Regions from separate parts of the Bacillus sp. SRL337 genome, predicted to be linked through region 2. Evidence: riboswitches for the same ligand, from Rfam matches in the RefSeq annotation. Region 2 holds a riboswitch; the other holds the start of a gene.
The links. Region 2 has a riboswitch for FMN ahead of ribD (bifunctional diaminohydroxyphosphoribosylaminopyrimidine deaminase/5-amino-6-(5-phosphoribosylamino)uracil reductase RibD). Riboswitches for the same ligand answer to the same signal wherever they lie in the genome.
Positions count from the first base shown of each region.

Region 1: it holds a riboswitch for FMN, as region 2 does, so the genes downstream of both, AC4E8A_RS15615 (ECF transporter S component) here and ribD (bifunctional diaminohydroxyphosphoribosylaminopyrimidine deaminase/5-amino-6-(5-phosphoribosylamino)uracil reductase RibD) in region 2, are expected to answer to the same signal.

Region 1 is NZ_OZ481793.1:3,048,540-3,056,264, reverse strand. Features, by position in the region: partial or broken gene AC4E8A_RS15625 (IS1182 family transposase) at 232-1,579, shown strand; gene AC4E8A_RS15620 (peptidoglycan DD-metalloendopeptidase family protein) at 2,597-3,508, shown strand; FMN riboswitch at 3,596-3,736, shown strand; gene AC4E8A_RS15615 (ECF transporter S component) at 3,884-4,450, shown strand; gene AC4E8A_RS15610 (ferredoxin) at 4,555-4,803, opposite strand; gene AC4E8A_RS15605 (YpbB family protein) at 5,042-6,097, shown strand; gene AC4E8A_RS15600 (RecQ family ATP-dependent DNA helicase) at 6,094-7,572, shown strand; gene AC4E8A_RS15595 (CPBP family intramembrane glutamic endopeptidase) at 7,577-7,725, shown strand, end outside.
Region 2 is NZ_OZ481793.1:2,854,148-2,861,872, reverse strand. Features, by position in the region: gene AC4E8A_RS14575 (hypothetical protein) at 13-678, shown strand; FMN riboswitch at 762-908, shown strand; gene ribD (bifunctional diaminohydroxyphosphoribosylaminopyrimidine deaminase/5-amino-6-(5-phosphoribosylamino)uracil reductase RibD) at 1,042-2,133, shown strand; gene ribE (riboflavin synthase) at 2,138-2,794, shown strand; gene AC4E8A_RS14560 (bifunctional 3,4-dihydroxy-2-butanone-4-phosphate synthase/GTP cyclohydrolase II) at 2,778-4,016, shown strand; gene ribH (6,7-dimethyl-8-ribityllumazine synthase) at 4,031-4,501, shown strand; gene AC4E8A_RS14550 (NCS2 family permease) at 5,323-6,612, shown strand; gene AC4E8A_RS14545 (EAL and HDOD domain-containing protein) at 6,850-7,725, shown strand, end outside.

The sequences.
Region 1 (7,725 bases), 190 kb from region 2:
ATTAAGTTAACTACTTCTTAACTAAAACTTGGGTGGTTGGAATGAATAGTTGATTTCCGCTACAGGCGCACGACTCCGCGGGGCGTGCGGTGAGCCTCCTCAGCTTCGCCTGCGGGGTCTCACCTGTCCCGCTAGTCCCGCAGGAGATCGTACGCCTTCCGCTCCAATCAACCTTTTGTGAATTAAATCTGGTTTTGACACCAAACATAAAAAAACTGTGGGGGATGCACTATGTTATCAAGACATGTAGAAGATGGAAGAAATCAAATTGAGATGGTTGCCCTGGACCAGTTGGTCCCGCAAAACCACTTAGTTAGGAAGGTTGAACAAGCCATTGATTTTGATTTCATCTATGACTTGGTCAAAGATAAATACTGTCTCGACAACGGAAGACCGAGTATCGACCCTGTTGTTCTCATTAAAATGGTATTCATTCAATACCTGTTCGGCATTCGCTCCATGCGTCAAACCATTAAAGAAATTGAGACCAACGTTGCTTATCGCTGGTTTATTGGGTATGCCTTTACGGAAAAGATACCCCACTTTTCCACCTTCGGCAAAAACTACGTTCGTCGTTTCCACGATACTGACTTGTTTGAACAGATTTTCTACCGTATCTTGAAAGAGGCTATGGCAAAAGGGTTGGTAGATCCATCCGTTGCTTTCATTGATTCAACGCATGTAAAAGCGAATGCCAATAAGAAAAAATTCGAGAAAAAAATGGTTCGAGTTGAAACGAGGAGTTACCAGGCTTAATTGGATGAAGAGATTAATATCGATCGTGAGGACCACGGAAAAAAGCCCTTCCCCCCACAGAATAAAGAAGAGACGAAAGGTAAGTACCACAGACCCTGAAAGTGGATACTATGTCAAAGATGAACGTGAGAAACTATTTGCTTATTCATTCCATACAGCGAGTGATTCGCGTGGGTTTATTCTAGGCTCCCTTGTCACGGGTGGAAATGTCCATGATAGTCGGATGCTGGATCAACTTGTGGACCTAGTCAGTAATAAAGTTGGAAAACCTTCTTCTGTAGCTGTTGACGCTGGATATAAGACGCCCCATATTGCTAAGTTCTTAATAGACCAAGAAATCAGACCGGTCATGCCCTATACTCGTCCCCGAACGAAAGAGGGTTACCTAAAGAAATACGATTACGTTTATGATGAACATTTCGACTGCTATATCTGTCTGGAAGGACAAATACTTCCTTACCGCACCACCACAAGAGATGGATACAAAAAGTATGCTTCTAATCCTTTAAAATGTAAGGACTGCCCATTATTACAAAAATGTACTCAGAGCCATAATCATACAAAGATGATCCATAGACACATTTGGCAGGATTACATAGACGAGGTTGAACATCTGAGGCACACTGATTTTAATAAAACACTTTATGCGCAGCACAAAGAAACAATCGAAAGAGTTTTTGCTGATGCGAAAGAGAAGCATGGCATGCGTTGGACGACCTTGAGAGGTCTGAAAAAAGTTTCAATGCAGGCGATGCTTACGTTTGCTGCCATGAATCTTAAGAAGTTAGCAAACTGGACATGGCGAGGGCCATGTCCAGTGTAATGTTTATGGGCTTTTTCCTCAAAAATTAACAAACCCTACTTCAACCAAAAGGTCAAACCGTTCAGTTGAGAGGGAGAAACCAATAAATTGCAAGGTGAATTGCGGCACAATTTGCATAGCATTTTGTATCGCCTTTTTTATTGACATACCAATGGTTTGGTGTTTTTTCGCTTGATTTTACATGCTGATTTGCAGGCCAATTTGCACTATCGCATAAATCTATGTGGTAGTACAAATTGGTCTACATTTTATGGTGCAAATTAGTCCGCGGATTCGTTATTGCCAGATACAATAGATGGGAAGATGAAGGGGAATAACCAGTGGGAGAAAAATAAGGGGAGTTTTTCCCGTTAGATGTAGAGTAGCCGTGGTTTTTGCGGAAAATAAGGGGAGTTTTTCCCTTTATTCAAAGCAAATCTGCCTATCTTCACGTTTTTTGAGTCAAATAAGAGGAATTTCTCCCTCTATTTAAGCTGTTTTCAGTACTATTTGCTAATTAAGGGGAATTTTTCCCTCTATAAACCTCAATTAGCAAAGAACCTGGTTTTATTGCTGAAGAATGCAAAGTTTAACGGGAAACCCGCTGTTCAACCGATCTGGGGCTTAATTGAATAACGCATAATAAAAGTGAGGAGCTGCAAGGTCGTTGGCAGCTCCTCTTTTTGTGCAATTTTCATTCATAATACACTTCAAAACAGCCTGCAAAAGTCTTTGTATTTTAACCTGCAAAACCACCAGCAAATAGGTATTTTCTCTCTCTCATCCGAACGGGTTGACCAAAAGGTTGAAGTAGGGTTTGTCTACGGTCTGTAACCAGGGCCATTTGCCCTGGTTTTTTTGTGTTTGTACATAAATTAAGAGAATATGTAAATGCTATCTAGGGGAATTTGCAAGACAAAAAATGCTAATTTATCTATTGAATCAGAGTATTTTTTGGAAGGAAAAACAAGCTTTTGTTCTATCATGGTACACGTTTTCATAGTTTTAAAGCGTACCCGAAAATGAAGGAGGATATGGATGGTTGATTATATAAGAAGAATTTTGATCGTTTGTTTACTTGCTCTATGTGTAAGTTTGCTGTTTATAAGCGGGACTATCGCTCAAGCGGAAGGAAATGATACTTCTTCTTGGGTTTTCCCTGTTGATGGATACATTACCGACCATTTTGGGACAAGGGGGGGGAATCATAAAGGAATGGATATTGGCGGCGGAGACGGCACGCCGGTGTATTCAGCAGAGGATGGAGTGGTGTCGAAATCTTATTACTCCTCCAGTTATGGCCATGTGATATTTGTAAAGCATCCAAATGGATTTGAAACGGTATATGCACATTTACAAGAAAGGGAAGCTGCCGAGGGAGAAGCTGTTATAAAAGGGGAAAGAATCGGGAGCATGGGCAGCACGGGTAGGTCGACAGGGACTCATCTGCATTTTGAGATCCATAAGGGAGAATGGACGATCACAAAAGACAATGCGATAGACCCGTACGTTGTCTATGGGGAAGGGGAAACAGGACAAACGGTTTTTGCAAATGAACATGATCCTTACCAGGTTCGTGAAGTTGCACTTAAGATAAACCATTTAGAAAAAGAAAACCCAGCTGCGTCTTCCGCAGATCAGATGGGATCTATAAGTAAAGTACATACCGTGAAACCTGGGGAAACCCTTTGGCGAATAGCCAAAACCTATGGAGTCAGCGTAGAGGGTGTACTCGTTGAGAACAGCCTCCCTGATTCTACGATCATCTCTGGCCAGGAATTGGTTATACCAGACACCTCTGGAAAGGTCCACAGGGTCCAACAGGGGGAAACGCTATTTGGGATAGCGAAGCAATACGATGTTTCTGTTGAGGAGTTGATTGGCTGGAATGATATGAAGAAGAGTGAACCGATCATTCCATTCCAGGAATTAGTAGTTCAGCGGGAGTAGGTATGTATTAATTTATCTCGAATTCGAGCTAAACCCTTCACACATCCTAAGTTATTCTGTATAATGATGATGTATCAAAAATTTAAGATTCGTCTTCGGGGCAGGGTGAAATTCCCGACCGGCGGTGATGAGTGAGAGTATTCATTCTAAGCCCGCGAGCCTGTTTTATGGGCAGGATTTGGTGTGATTCCAAAGCCGACAGTACAGTCTGGATGGGAGGAGATGAAGGTTGAGCCGCGTTCAAAAGGAACAGCTTTGGACGTTTATTTGGGCATGCCTTTGGACTTCTCAAGAGATTCTCTTGAGTTTTTTTAGGTTGCTCAGGCAAAACCTTTCTTCTAACGTGAGATGAGTCACTAGAAGGAGAGAGGAAGCATGAAGAAGTTGAATACCAGAGGGTTTATCTTGATTGGGATGTTGAGCGCAGTATCTTATGTCCTAATGCTGCTGAACTTTCCGATACCGCCGTTTCCAAGCTTTTTAATGGTTGACTTTAGTGATGTACCTGCATTGATAGCAGCCATCATTTTAGGGCCGGTAGCAGGGATTTTGGTGGAATTATTGAAAAATGTCCTGGACTATGTAATGACTGGAAGTGATACCGGGGTGCCGATCGGACACTTTGCGAATTTCATGGCGGGAATTTCCTTCATCTTACCGGTTTATTATATTTATAACCGCATCCAATCAAAGAAAGGAATGTTGACCGGACTGGTTACAGGAACAGTTGCCATGGCAGTGTTAATGAGTGTGTTAAATTACTTTATCATTTTGCCCGCTTATAAATATTTCTTGAATTTAGAACTGCCGACAACCATTATCGTTACCGGAATTCTTCCATTCAATATCTTGAAAGGCATCCTGATTGCAGCAGTGTTTGCATTATTGTTCACAAGGATGCATGTATGGCTTAATAAACAATTCGCATTTAAGCGTGCTTAGCATAAGAAGCGGCTGATGAAGTCATCAGCCGCTTTTATTATATGGCAGGAAGGAATATGAAAAACGGCTGGAATGTCTAATTCCAGCCGTTTTTTTAAAGAGATCTATTCGAATTTCAAGGCATCTCCGTCAAATGGCTCATCAGCAACCTTGATGGAGTCTGTTGGACAGCCTTCGAAAGCATCTATCATATCATCTTCGAGAACATCAGGTACTTCAACAGTACCTGCGTTATCGTCAAGAACCACAAAAGCAATACCTTCATCATCGTAATCATAAATGTCTGGAGCGGCTGCACCGCAAGCTCCACATGCAATGCATGTATCTTTATCAACAATCGTATACTTTGGCAATGAAAAAACCTCCTGAAAATGGTCGATATTGTTAAGTATCATACACTTGCTCCGGTAAGTGTACTAATATTCATATTATTATTCTAATGGTGATTCATAAAACTTTCAATAGTTAAGGTTCCCATTGACGATAATTTATATCTAATATCCTGTAAAGTTAAGCAGGAATAAGTCGCAAAGTGTCGGTTTCGTGATACAATAATTTAAATAAGAACAGATGCCAAAAAGGAGTAAATTTATGACTTATCTTGAAGCCGTCGTTCTTTATTGCCTTAAAAAAATCAATGGTGAAAGAACTGTATTTTCAATTTACCATTTGCTTAAAGGAAAGAAGTCTTCACAAACTATACAGGATGCCCATCTATATTCGCTGACATCCTTATTCTATTCCTATCCAATCATAGAACGAAATCAGTTTGAAAACCTGGCTTATGGACTATATGAAAAGAAATGGATTACCGAGTCAGAAACTGAACGATATATCCTTACTGAGGAGGGGATACGCCAGTTGGATGAATTCTTTGAATTGCACCCATTTCCTTCTTCATTAAGCGGCTGGCTTTATGGGAATTCTGTCGAAATCCTATGGAAAAGGATCTCTCTTTTAGTTCAAGTCTTATCCCACTACATAAGGGCGGAGCAAAGATACTATCCAGTTCAGCGGGAACGGGAAATCCAAAAGTGGATCAAAAGGTTTTTGTCTGCACCGCCTGTTCCTTTAACGAATCTCAATTTGCTCTTGTTTAAAGAAATGAGTTCCCTTGCGAAACATGACCGCTTCCCGGATAATCCTGAATTGCTGATCTGCCGTCTGACGGGGGGAGAATATATAGGCCTTACCAGAGGTCAGGCCGCAGAAAGGTTTAAATTCAGTGAGGATGAATATTGGTTCAGGTTTTTGAATGTACTGCATTATTCCATGAATGAAATAATTGAAAATAAATCTGGCTATCCTGTAATGTATTCACTGATGTCTGATCTGGTTCCTGAGATTTCCCTGACCCAGTCAAGTGAAGAAACCTATAAGCTGTTAAAGCAGGGGCTTGGCATCGAACGAATTGCCCGCATCAGGAGGCTGAAGGAAAGTACGATTGAAGATCATGTCGTCGAAATCGCCCTGAATGACAATGCGTTTTCTATCGATGAGTTTATACCAGCAGCAGAAATCAAGAATGTTATCCTAAAAGCAAAAGAAGTGAACAAGCGAAAGCTGAAACCCATAAAGGATGCTCTTCCCCAGCTTTCTTATTTTCAAATCAGGCTTACATTAGCCAGATATGGTGATCGATTATGAATTTGCTTAAAGAACTGCATAAGTGGTTTGGGTATAATGATTTCAGGCAAGGACAGGAGGAAGTGATTCAATCCATCCTTGAAGGACAAGATACCATTGCCATGCTTCCTACAGGGACGGGCAAATCACTGTGTTACCAGCTTCCGGCATATATTACTGGTGGTACTGTCGTGGTGGTATCCCCTCTGCTTTCATTGATGCAGGACCAGGTAGAGCACATGAAAGTAATGGGGGAGAAAAGTGCGGTTGCCCTCAATTCCTTTCTGGTCTTTCAGGAAAAGAATTATATTCTGCAAAACCTTAATAAATACCGCTTTGTTTTCATCTCTCCAGAAATGCTCATGGGACAGAAGATCATTGAGAAATTGCAATCACTGTCCGTCTCCTTGTTTGTGGTGGATGAAGCTCATTGCATCTCGCAATGGGGCCATGATTTCCGCCCGGACTATCAAAGGCTGGGAGAAATCAAGGCTTCTCTCGGGTCTCCTGTTACACTTGCATTGACCGCTACTGCCAATTATGAAGTGCGGGAAGACATTAAAAGGACACTGCAAATGAGAAAATGCAGGGAAATTGTCCATTCAGCAGACAGGCCGAATATCAGTCTGGCAATAAAAAGCGCTGCTACCTTTCAAGAGAAGATGGAGGCGCTTCTGGAGGCAGTATCTACTTATCAAAAACCGGGTATTATTTACTTCTCCAGTAAAAAACTGGCTGAAGATACAGCGGGCTGGCTTAAGGAGAACGGTCTTCATAAGACAGCTTATTATCATGGGGGAATGGAACAGGAACAAAGGATACTCATCCAACAGCAATTTCTCCATGGCCGCCTGGATATCATTTGTGCAACCAGTGCATTTGGTATGGGGATCAATAAAGCTGATATCAGATTTGTCATTCATTTTCATCTTCCTTCGAGTGCCGAAAGCTATTTACAGGAGATAGGGAGAGCAGGGAGAGATGGCCAGAGGAGTTTGGCGCTGCTTCTCTATTCACAAGGAGATGAAGGCTTGTCGTATCAGATAATGGATCATGAAATGCCTTCTGATTTTCAGATTGAGGAGTATTATATGGACGCTGGAAAGTCATCAGAGCAGGACATGATGGACAGATATGGTTTAAATGAAGTCCATATCAGGTTTTTAAACTTTTATAAGCAGGTATATATAAATAAGACCAAGAATTTACCGCCGAGTGATAAAGGTTTGGCTCCATTCGTCAAAGAGGTCAGAGACCTTCGTTTGGAGAGCAAGCGTAAGAAGATTGGCTTGATGGCAGAGTGGGCAATGGGTAAAGGATGCAGAAGAAGCGGAATCCTTCATATGTTCGGTGATACGTACCATGAGCATAATGATATGTGCTGTGATGTCTGCGGTCTGGATTACAGTCTATTTAATGAGGCCACTCTTACTGGTGTGAAAGAAGAAATACTGTCATGGGAAGAGCAGCTGTCCAGAATGCTGCTGAATAAGTGATGCTATGAGACAAAAGCAAAAAGAGATCATTAAGCAAATATCGGACCGGGAATTGACGTTTCACCTGTATGCTACTCAAATGGTCCTATTAACTGTTTCGATTATTTTAGGTATATTTTTATATGACGATATTTCGTCTTTTTTAAAACAGTT
Region 2 (7,725 bases):
TGACAACTTCTAATGAATGTAACCCTATTTTATCATAGAATAAGCATGAGATATTTTAAAAGAGCATTGGCATTACTGCTTCTGGGTGTGTTATTGAGCCTGTTTATTCCAGGACTGCACATTCTTTTTTATTTGGTGCTGATTCTTTTGGGAATGTCATCTATGTGTATGTATTTTATCTATTCGAAGGAAGTAACCCGTTCAAGTAAAGGATTGACACTTCTTTCAAATAATGGGAATCGTCATCTTGTTATCAATAGAATAGAAAACTCCTATTGCTTCTTCGGGTTCGACGGAAGAATGAAAGCTCGTGCATTTCATAAAAAAGGAATGTGGAAACTAGAAAAAGAGAATGAAATTGCAAGTATGAAAATAAAAAATCATTCAATCACGTTGTCGCTAAAAGGTAAACATCAACATACTTTTACTGGAGGAAGGTCCGCTTGGAAAGATACTCGAGGAAACCATATCATTTTTTCGAAAACAGGTGAAGGGTGGGACCTTTCCATTAATAAGGCAAAAGTGTGTTCTTTGACAAAGGGGAAGATGCCGCTCCAAAAACAGGAATTATTTGATCCTTCAAGTACAGTTATTCACTTCGAGGATGTTGAGTCCCTCTCAAGACATTTGGCGTTGTTATTCATCGTGGTGATCATGGAAGATTTTTATATGATTTAAAATATAAATTAGTCCTGTAGTTTTTCAGGCATTCGATTATGCACCTCCTTTATTATTATGGTATAGTAAACACAATCGAATATTTATTCCTTCGGGGCAGGGTGAAATTCCCTACCGGCGGTGATGAACTATACAGTTCTTAGTCCGTGACCCGTCATTTTTCAGAAATGGCGGTGGATTTGGTGAAACTCCAAAGCCGACAGTGAAAGTCTGGATGGGAGAAGGAAGAGGTGCGTAAAAAACATATGTTTTATACGCTTATTTAATTATGGCTTTTCTCCCTGAGTGCTCCAACGACTCAGGGTTTTTATATTTTTCAATATGTTTGGGGATATGTTGGTATTTGAAAGGAGGATACTGTAATTGCAGGAAAAAGAATACATGAAATTAGCTTTATCTCTCGCAGCTGCGGCCAGAGGACAGACCTCACCTAATCCGGCAGTAGGCGCTGTGGTCGTAAAAGATGGAGAAATCATTGGGATGGGTGCACATTTGAAGGCAGGGGAACCGCATGCAGAAGTCCATGCCATCCGCCAGGCTGGTTCAAAAGCAAAAGGAGCCGACATTTATGTCACGTTGGAGCCGTGCGCTCATACTGGCAAGACACCGCCATGTGCCAATCTTATCGTCGAAAAAAAACTGAAGCGCGTTTTTATAGCAAGCGTGGACCCCAATCCATTAGTGGCCGGTAAAGGAATCTCAATCCTCCAAAAGGCCGGAATAGAAGTAAGGACAGGTATTTGTGAAGAAGAGGCGCTGGAATTAAATGAACACTTTTTTCACTATATCCGGACGAGGACCCCTTATGTCACCCTTAAGTCAGCTGTGACTCTCGATGGGAAAACAGCAGCATTTACTGGAGACAGCAAGTGGATAACTTCTGAAGAATCAAGACTGGATGTACATAAATACCGCCATATGCACGATGCCATTTTAGTTGGAGTCAATACTGTTATAAAAGATAACCCTCTTCTCACCACCCGATTGCCCCGCGGTGGAAAAAATCCCATTCGAGTTGTGTTGGATTCAGATTTACGAATCCCCTTTGAAAGTAATATTTTACTGAAAGATGATGCTGAAACATTGGTTTTCTGCGGAAGTGAAGCGTCTGATAAGAAAAAACGCCTTCTTCTGGATAAAGGGGTGAAAGTTGAACAGCTGGCTACTGCTAAGCTGCAGATTCAACCGGTTCTAAAACGTCTTGGCGAGTTGGATGTTACTTCGCTATTTGTCGAAGGAGGTTCGGCTGTACATTTCTCTTTTTTAGAAGCAAAGGCCTATCAGAAAGTAATTACGTATATTGCTCCTAAATTGGTCGGGGGATCGGAAGCCTTCTCCAGTTTTGGGGGAAAAGGCTTCCCTTCCATTGCGGAAAGTGGGGAACTGCACTTCACTTCTATAGAAAAAATCGGAAATGACATTAAGATTATAGCAAAGCCTTTGAGAAAGGAGTGACAAGATGTTCACTGGGATCATTGAGGAAATCGGGTTGATTGAAGGCATAAAAAAATCTTCCGCTTCCATGGTGCTTTCAATTTCAGCAAATAGGGTATTGGAAAATGTGAAACTGGGGGACAGTATCTCAGTTAACGGAACTTGCCTGACGGTCACTTCCTTTAGCAGCCGTTCCTTTACGGTGGATGTTATGCCTGAAACGTTTGCTAATACGTCATTGAAATCACTTGGAGCGGGTGCGAAGGTGAACCTTGAAAGAGCAATGGCAGCAAATGGGCGGTTCGGAGGTCATTTTGTGACTGGACATATTGATGGTACGGGTACAATTGCATCGACTCGTTTCGTTGAAAATGCGCTTTACATTACTATTGATATTCCCGGGGACATATCCCGCTATTTTATTAACAAAGGTTCTGTATGCCTTGATGGGACATCGCTGACTGTCTTTGAAGCTGAAAGTAATGCCATTACGGTTTCACTTATCCCGCAAACGAGGCATGATACGATCCTGGGAGATAAAAAAGTCGGGGATATCGTCAATGTGGAATGCGATATGATGGCAAAATATATTTACAACTTCATCAACGGCGGCAGGGCTGAGCAGCCGCAAAAAACTGATATTGGAACCAATTTTCTTACCCAGCATGGATTTATGGGATGAGGATCTTCAGCAGGAGGAGGTACAGACAATGTTCAATACAATCGAAGAAGCAACTGAGGATTTAAAAGCTGGTAAAGTGATCATCGTTGTTGATGATGAAGACAGGGAAAATGAAGGGGACTTTGTTGCCCTCGCTGAAAAAGCGACACCTGAAGTCATCAATTTTATGGCCGCGGAAGGAAGGGGTCTAATCTGTACTCCGATTACAGTTGAAAAAGCATCAGCACTTCAATTGAATCCGATGACGGACCAAAACACTGATCCCTACGGCACGGCTTTCACTATCAGCATCGACCATGTGGACACGACAACTGGAATAAGTGCTTTTGAGCGCTCCACAACCATTATAGAAATGATCAAAGAGGGGACGAAGCCAAGTGATTTGAAGCGGCCGGGGCATATCTTCCCGTTGATTGCCAAAAATGGTGGGGTCCTTAAACGTGCCGGACATACTGAAGCTGCGGTTGATCTGGCTGCCTTGTCTGGTGCGGCAAAGGCAGGAGTCATTTGTGAAATTATGAATCCTGATGGAACCATGGCAAGAGTACCTCAATTGAAGGAAATCGCTGATAAGTTTAATTTAAAAATGATTACGATTCAGGATCTGATTGCTTATAGAAGAAAAGAAGAAAAGCTGGTTCAGAAAGAAGTGGAGATTGAGCTTCCTACTGAATTCGGGCAATTTAAAGCCGTGGCTTATACAGAAAAACTTACAGGCAAGGAGCATATTGCACTCGTGAAAGGAGAGATAACTCCTGATGAGCCAGTTCTTGTCAGGGTTCACTCTGAATGCCTGACCGGCGACGTATTCGGTTCCAATCGTTGTGACTGCGGTCCACAGCTTCATTCTGCCCTCTCCCAGATCGAACGGGAAGGCAAGGGGATTCTTTTGTATATGAGACAGGAAGGGAGAGGGATCGGCCTGGTCAATAAACTGAAAGCCTATAAGCTGCAGGAAGAAGGCTTGGATACAGTGGAAGCCAATCATAAGCTTGGCTTTGGTGCCGACCTGCGTGACTATGGGATCGGAGCCCAAATCTTAAAGGATCTTGGCGTTTCCAAAATGAGGCTCCTGACGAACAATCCCCGCAAGATCACGGGTGTCAAAGGCTATGGACTTTTGGTCGAAGAAAGAGTGGCCATCCAAATGCCGTCGAAAAAAGAAAATGAAAAGTACTTAAAGACAAAGCAGAGTAAGTTAGGACACTTGCTTCAATTTTAGGAGGATCTAATTCAATGAGAACAGTCTATGAAGGTAATTTGGTAGGTTCTGGATTAAAAGTAGCGATTGTAGTTGCACGTTTTAATGAATTCATCACTAGCAAACTTCTCGGCGGTGCAGAAGACGCACTTAAACGCCACGGAGTTGATGAAGCGGATATAACAGTGACATGGGTACCAGGCGCATTTGAAATCCCTGTCATTGCGAAAAAATTGGCTGCGTCTAAAAAATATGATGCGGTCGTCACGTTAGGAACCGTCATCAGAGGCGCTACAGCACACTTTGAATATGTCAGCGGAGAAGTGGCAAAAGGTGTCGCGAATGTTGGCCTTCAAGAAGAAGTTCCGGTCATCTTCGGTGTTCTGACCACAGATACGATTGAGCAGGCAATCGAGCGTGCGGGAACAAAAGCCGGAAACAAGGGATGGGAAGCAGCTGTCAGTGCCATTGAAATGGCTAATTTAATCCGACAAATCAATCAGTAAAGTGAGGAGAGCGGAATCTTTTCCGCTCTTTTTTTTGACTTATTTCGTAAGCTTTTTTCCATATCGCCTTATTGAACAGGTATACCTCAAAAAGCAAGAAGAAAAGATATACTCAAAGTGCCGAATTGACGACATGGAATTGTCTGAATAAGTATTTTCATGTATACAAAGTGCCGAAGTGACAGCATGGAAGGAAGGGAAACAGGAAATCCATTTACCCATTGAGGCGAATTGACAGCATGGAATGAAGGGAACCAGGAGATCCATGTACTCATTGAGGCAAATTGACAGCATGGAATGAAGGAAACCAGGAAATCCATGTACTCATTGAGGCAAATTGACAGCATGGAATGAAGGAAACCAGGAGATCCATGTACTCAAAGTGTCGAAATGACAGCATGGAAGGAAGGGAAACAGGAAATCCATGTATTCAAAGTGTCGAATTGACAACATGAAATGAAGAGAAACAGGAAATCCATGTACTCATTGTATCGAAATGACAGCATGGAATGAAGGGAACCAAGTAATCCATGTACCCAGATATCGAAGTACTAGCATGGAATACTTTGGTGAATCCAGCTATGTATCAAATAGTCAATCAGGATACACGAAATTACTTGACTAACAAATCATATCCGCGGAATCTCCAATCAGAAAATCGGGCAAAACTTCAGATGCAATGGAGCTGTTTACCTGTTTACAATCAAATCGTTTGATACATATTGGCAAAGGTACGTACATCTGCTACAATTATTCCTTGTGGCTTCCCTTTTTCAGGGTAAGCGGGTAGGGAGAGGGCTATGTCGTGAGGACATGATATTATGAAAACAACAGGAGGTATTTTTCGTTTAAAGCAGCACGGAACAACAGTCAAAAAAGAGGTGACAGCAGGAGCCATCGGGTATTTTACAATAGTGTATATCATCGCTATCAATGCCATGATTCTTTCTGAAGCAGGCATGCCGTTTGAGGGAGCCGTTATGGCGACGATCCTTGCCTCGTTCTTTGGGTGCCTGGTGATGGCATTTTGGGCAAATGCGCCGATTTTACTTGTTCCCGGAATGGGAATTAATGCGATGTTCACGTTTACACTGGTAGAATCGATGGGGCTTTCTTGGCAGGAAGCACTGGCAGTTGTATTTATCTCGGGACTGTTATTCATGCTGGTTGCATTTACGAAGTTATCGAGTATTTTATCAAGAGCGATTCCAAAAACACTTAAAGAGGCAATAACGGTCGGGTTGGGAATGTTTCTGATGCTGATCGGACTCGAAAAAGGCGGTATCGTCGAAAGAGGCTCAAGTGCCTTAATCAGTTTGGGAGATATCAGTGACATTGGTGTCATTGCGACCATATTGACATTCCTAGTCACAATTTTTCTGTTTATCAGAAACGTTAAGGGCGGATTCTTATGGAGCATTGTTTTTGGGACACTGCTAGGTTTCCTTTTTGGAATAGAACCGGAAACAGGCGGTTCTGGTTTCAGTTTATCAGAATACGGTATTGTTTTTGCAGAAATGTCTTTCTCTAAAATAGTCGAACTGCCATTTTGGATTGCTGCCTTTTCGGTCACCATGGTTTTGGTTTTTGAAAATATCGGATTGGTCAATGGCCATACAGATATGGCAGGAACTCCGGAAAAGTATCCAAAAGCGTTTCAGGCAAATGCAATTTCAGCTGCATCCTGCGGTGTGTTTGGAACGAGTCCGACAGTTTCCACAGTAGAGAGTGCTGCCGCAATTGCAGCTGGGGGAAGAACAGGATTGACATCTTTGACAACCGGTGTATTATTCCTAGCTTCTTCACTGTTCATTCCATATCTCAAGTGGATCCCAGATCATGCGATTGCCCCGATATTGATCATAATCGGTGGGTTGATGATTCAAAATATCCGTCATATGGATTTACGCGATTTAACAGAGGCGTTTCCTGCCATTTTCATTATTGCTATGATTCCGTTCACCTATAGTATTGCTGATGGCATAGCAATCGGCTTCATATTGTATCCTATCTTGAAAGTCGCAAATGGAAAGGCTAGAGATGTTTCGATCACTTTATATATAATTGCAGGGCTGTTTTTGATTAATTTCTTTGTACACTCAGTCCATTAACCAAGCAGCATCAGGAAAAGGTTCCTGGTGCTGTTTTTTTTTGTTTGCTGTATCACCGCGTTAAAGCGATGAGGGACTGTCCCTCATCGCTTTAACGCGGTGAAGTGCAACTTGGATTTTTGATAGACTTATGGCATGTTTCTTGGTATTCTAGTAGAGTAAATCTTCAAAATTTATCCTTTTTAATGATAGTTATGAACTAACAGATTTAATGATCTTCTCATAGGAGTGAACATAATGGAAGTTTTCGTGGCAAGGCAGCCTATTTTCAATGAAAATGAAGAAACGATTGCCTATGAGTTATTATATCGAAATAATCAGGAAAATATTTTCCCTAATATTAATGGTGACAGGGCAACTGCGGATGTGATCATCAACAGTTTTTTGAACATAGGAATTGATCAGCTTTCCGGGGGAAGGCCATGTTTTATCAATTTCACAGAAACACTCCTGAAGCTGAAGGTGCCGACTTACTTCCCGCCGCGGGAAATAGTAGTAGAGATTTTGGAGACGGTACAGCCGTCACCAGAAATCATTGCTATCTGCAGGGAATTAAGGCAGCTGGGATATAAGGTCGCTTTGGATGATTTTGTATTTGATAAGGAAGATCCGTATTGCAGGGAATTGATGAAGCAGGCAGACTATATTAAGGTCGACATGCTGGCAACATCGGAAAAAAAGCGGGAAGAAATAGAGTTGATTGCCCGGCTGCTCGACATAAAATTGCTGGCGGAGAAGGTAGAGACAAGGGCAGACTATCAAGAAGCTAAAGTTCGGGGATACGCCCTTTTTCAAGGATATTTTTTCAGTAAGCCGATCATTCTGAGCACTTATGATGTGCCGGTTTATTTTCATTCCTATTATGAAGTAATACAAAGTCTTGAGATGAGTGAGCCCAGCATCGAGAAAATATCTCAGCTCATCGAACAGGATATTTCACTGTCCTATAAACTCCTTAAACTGATTAATTCACCGGCCTATCGTCCAAAACAGAAGATCCATTCCATCAGGCAGGCCATCATTCTGTTAGGTTTGATTGAGATACAAAGGTGGATCTATGTCCTGGCGATCAGGGATATGACAGGTACTGTCAAACAAATGTCAGATGAGGTC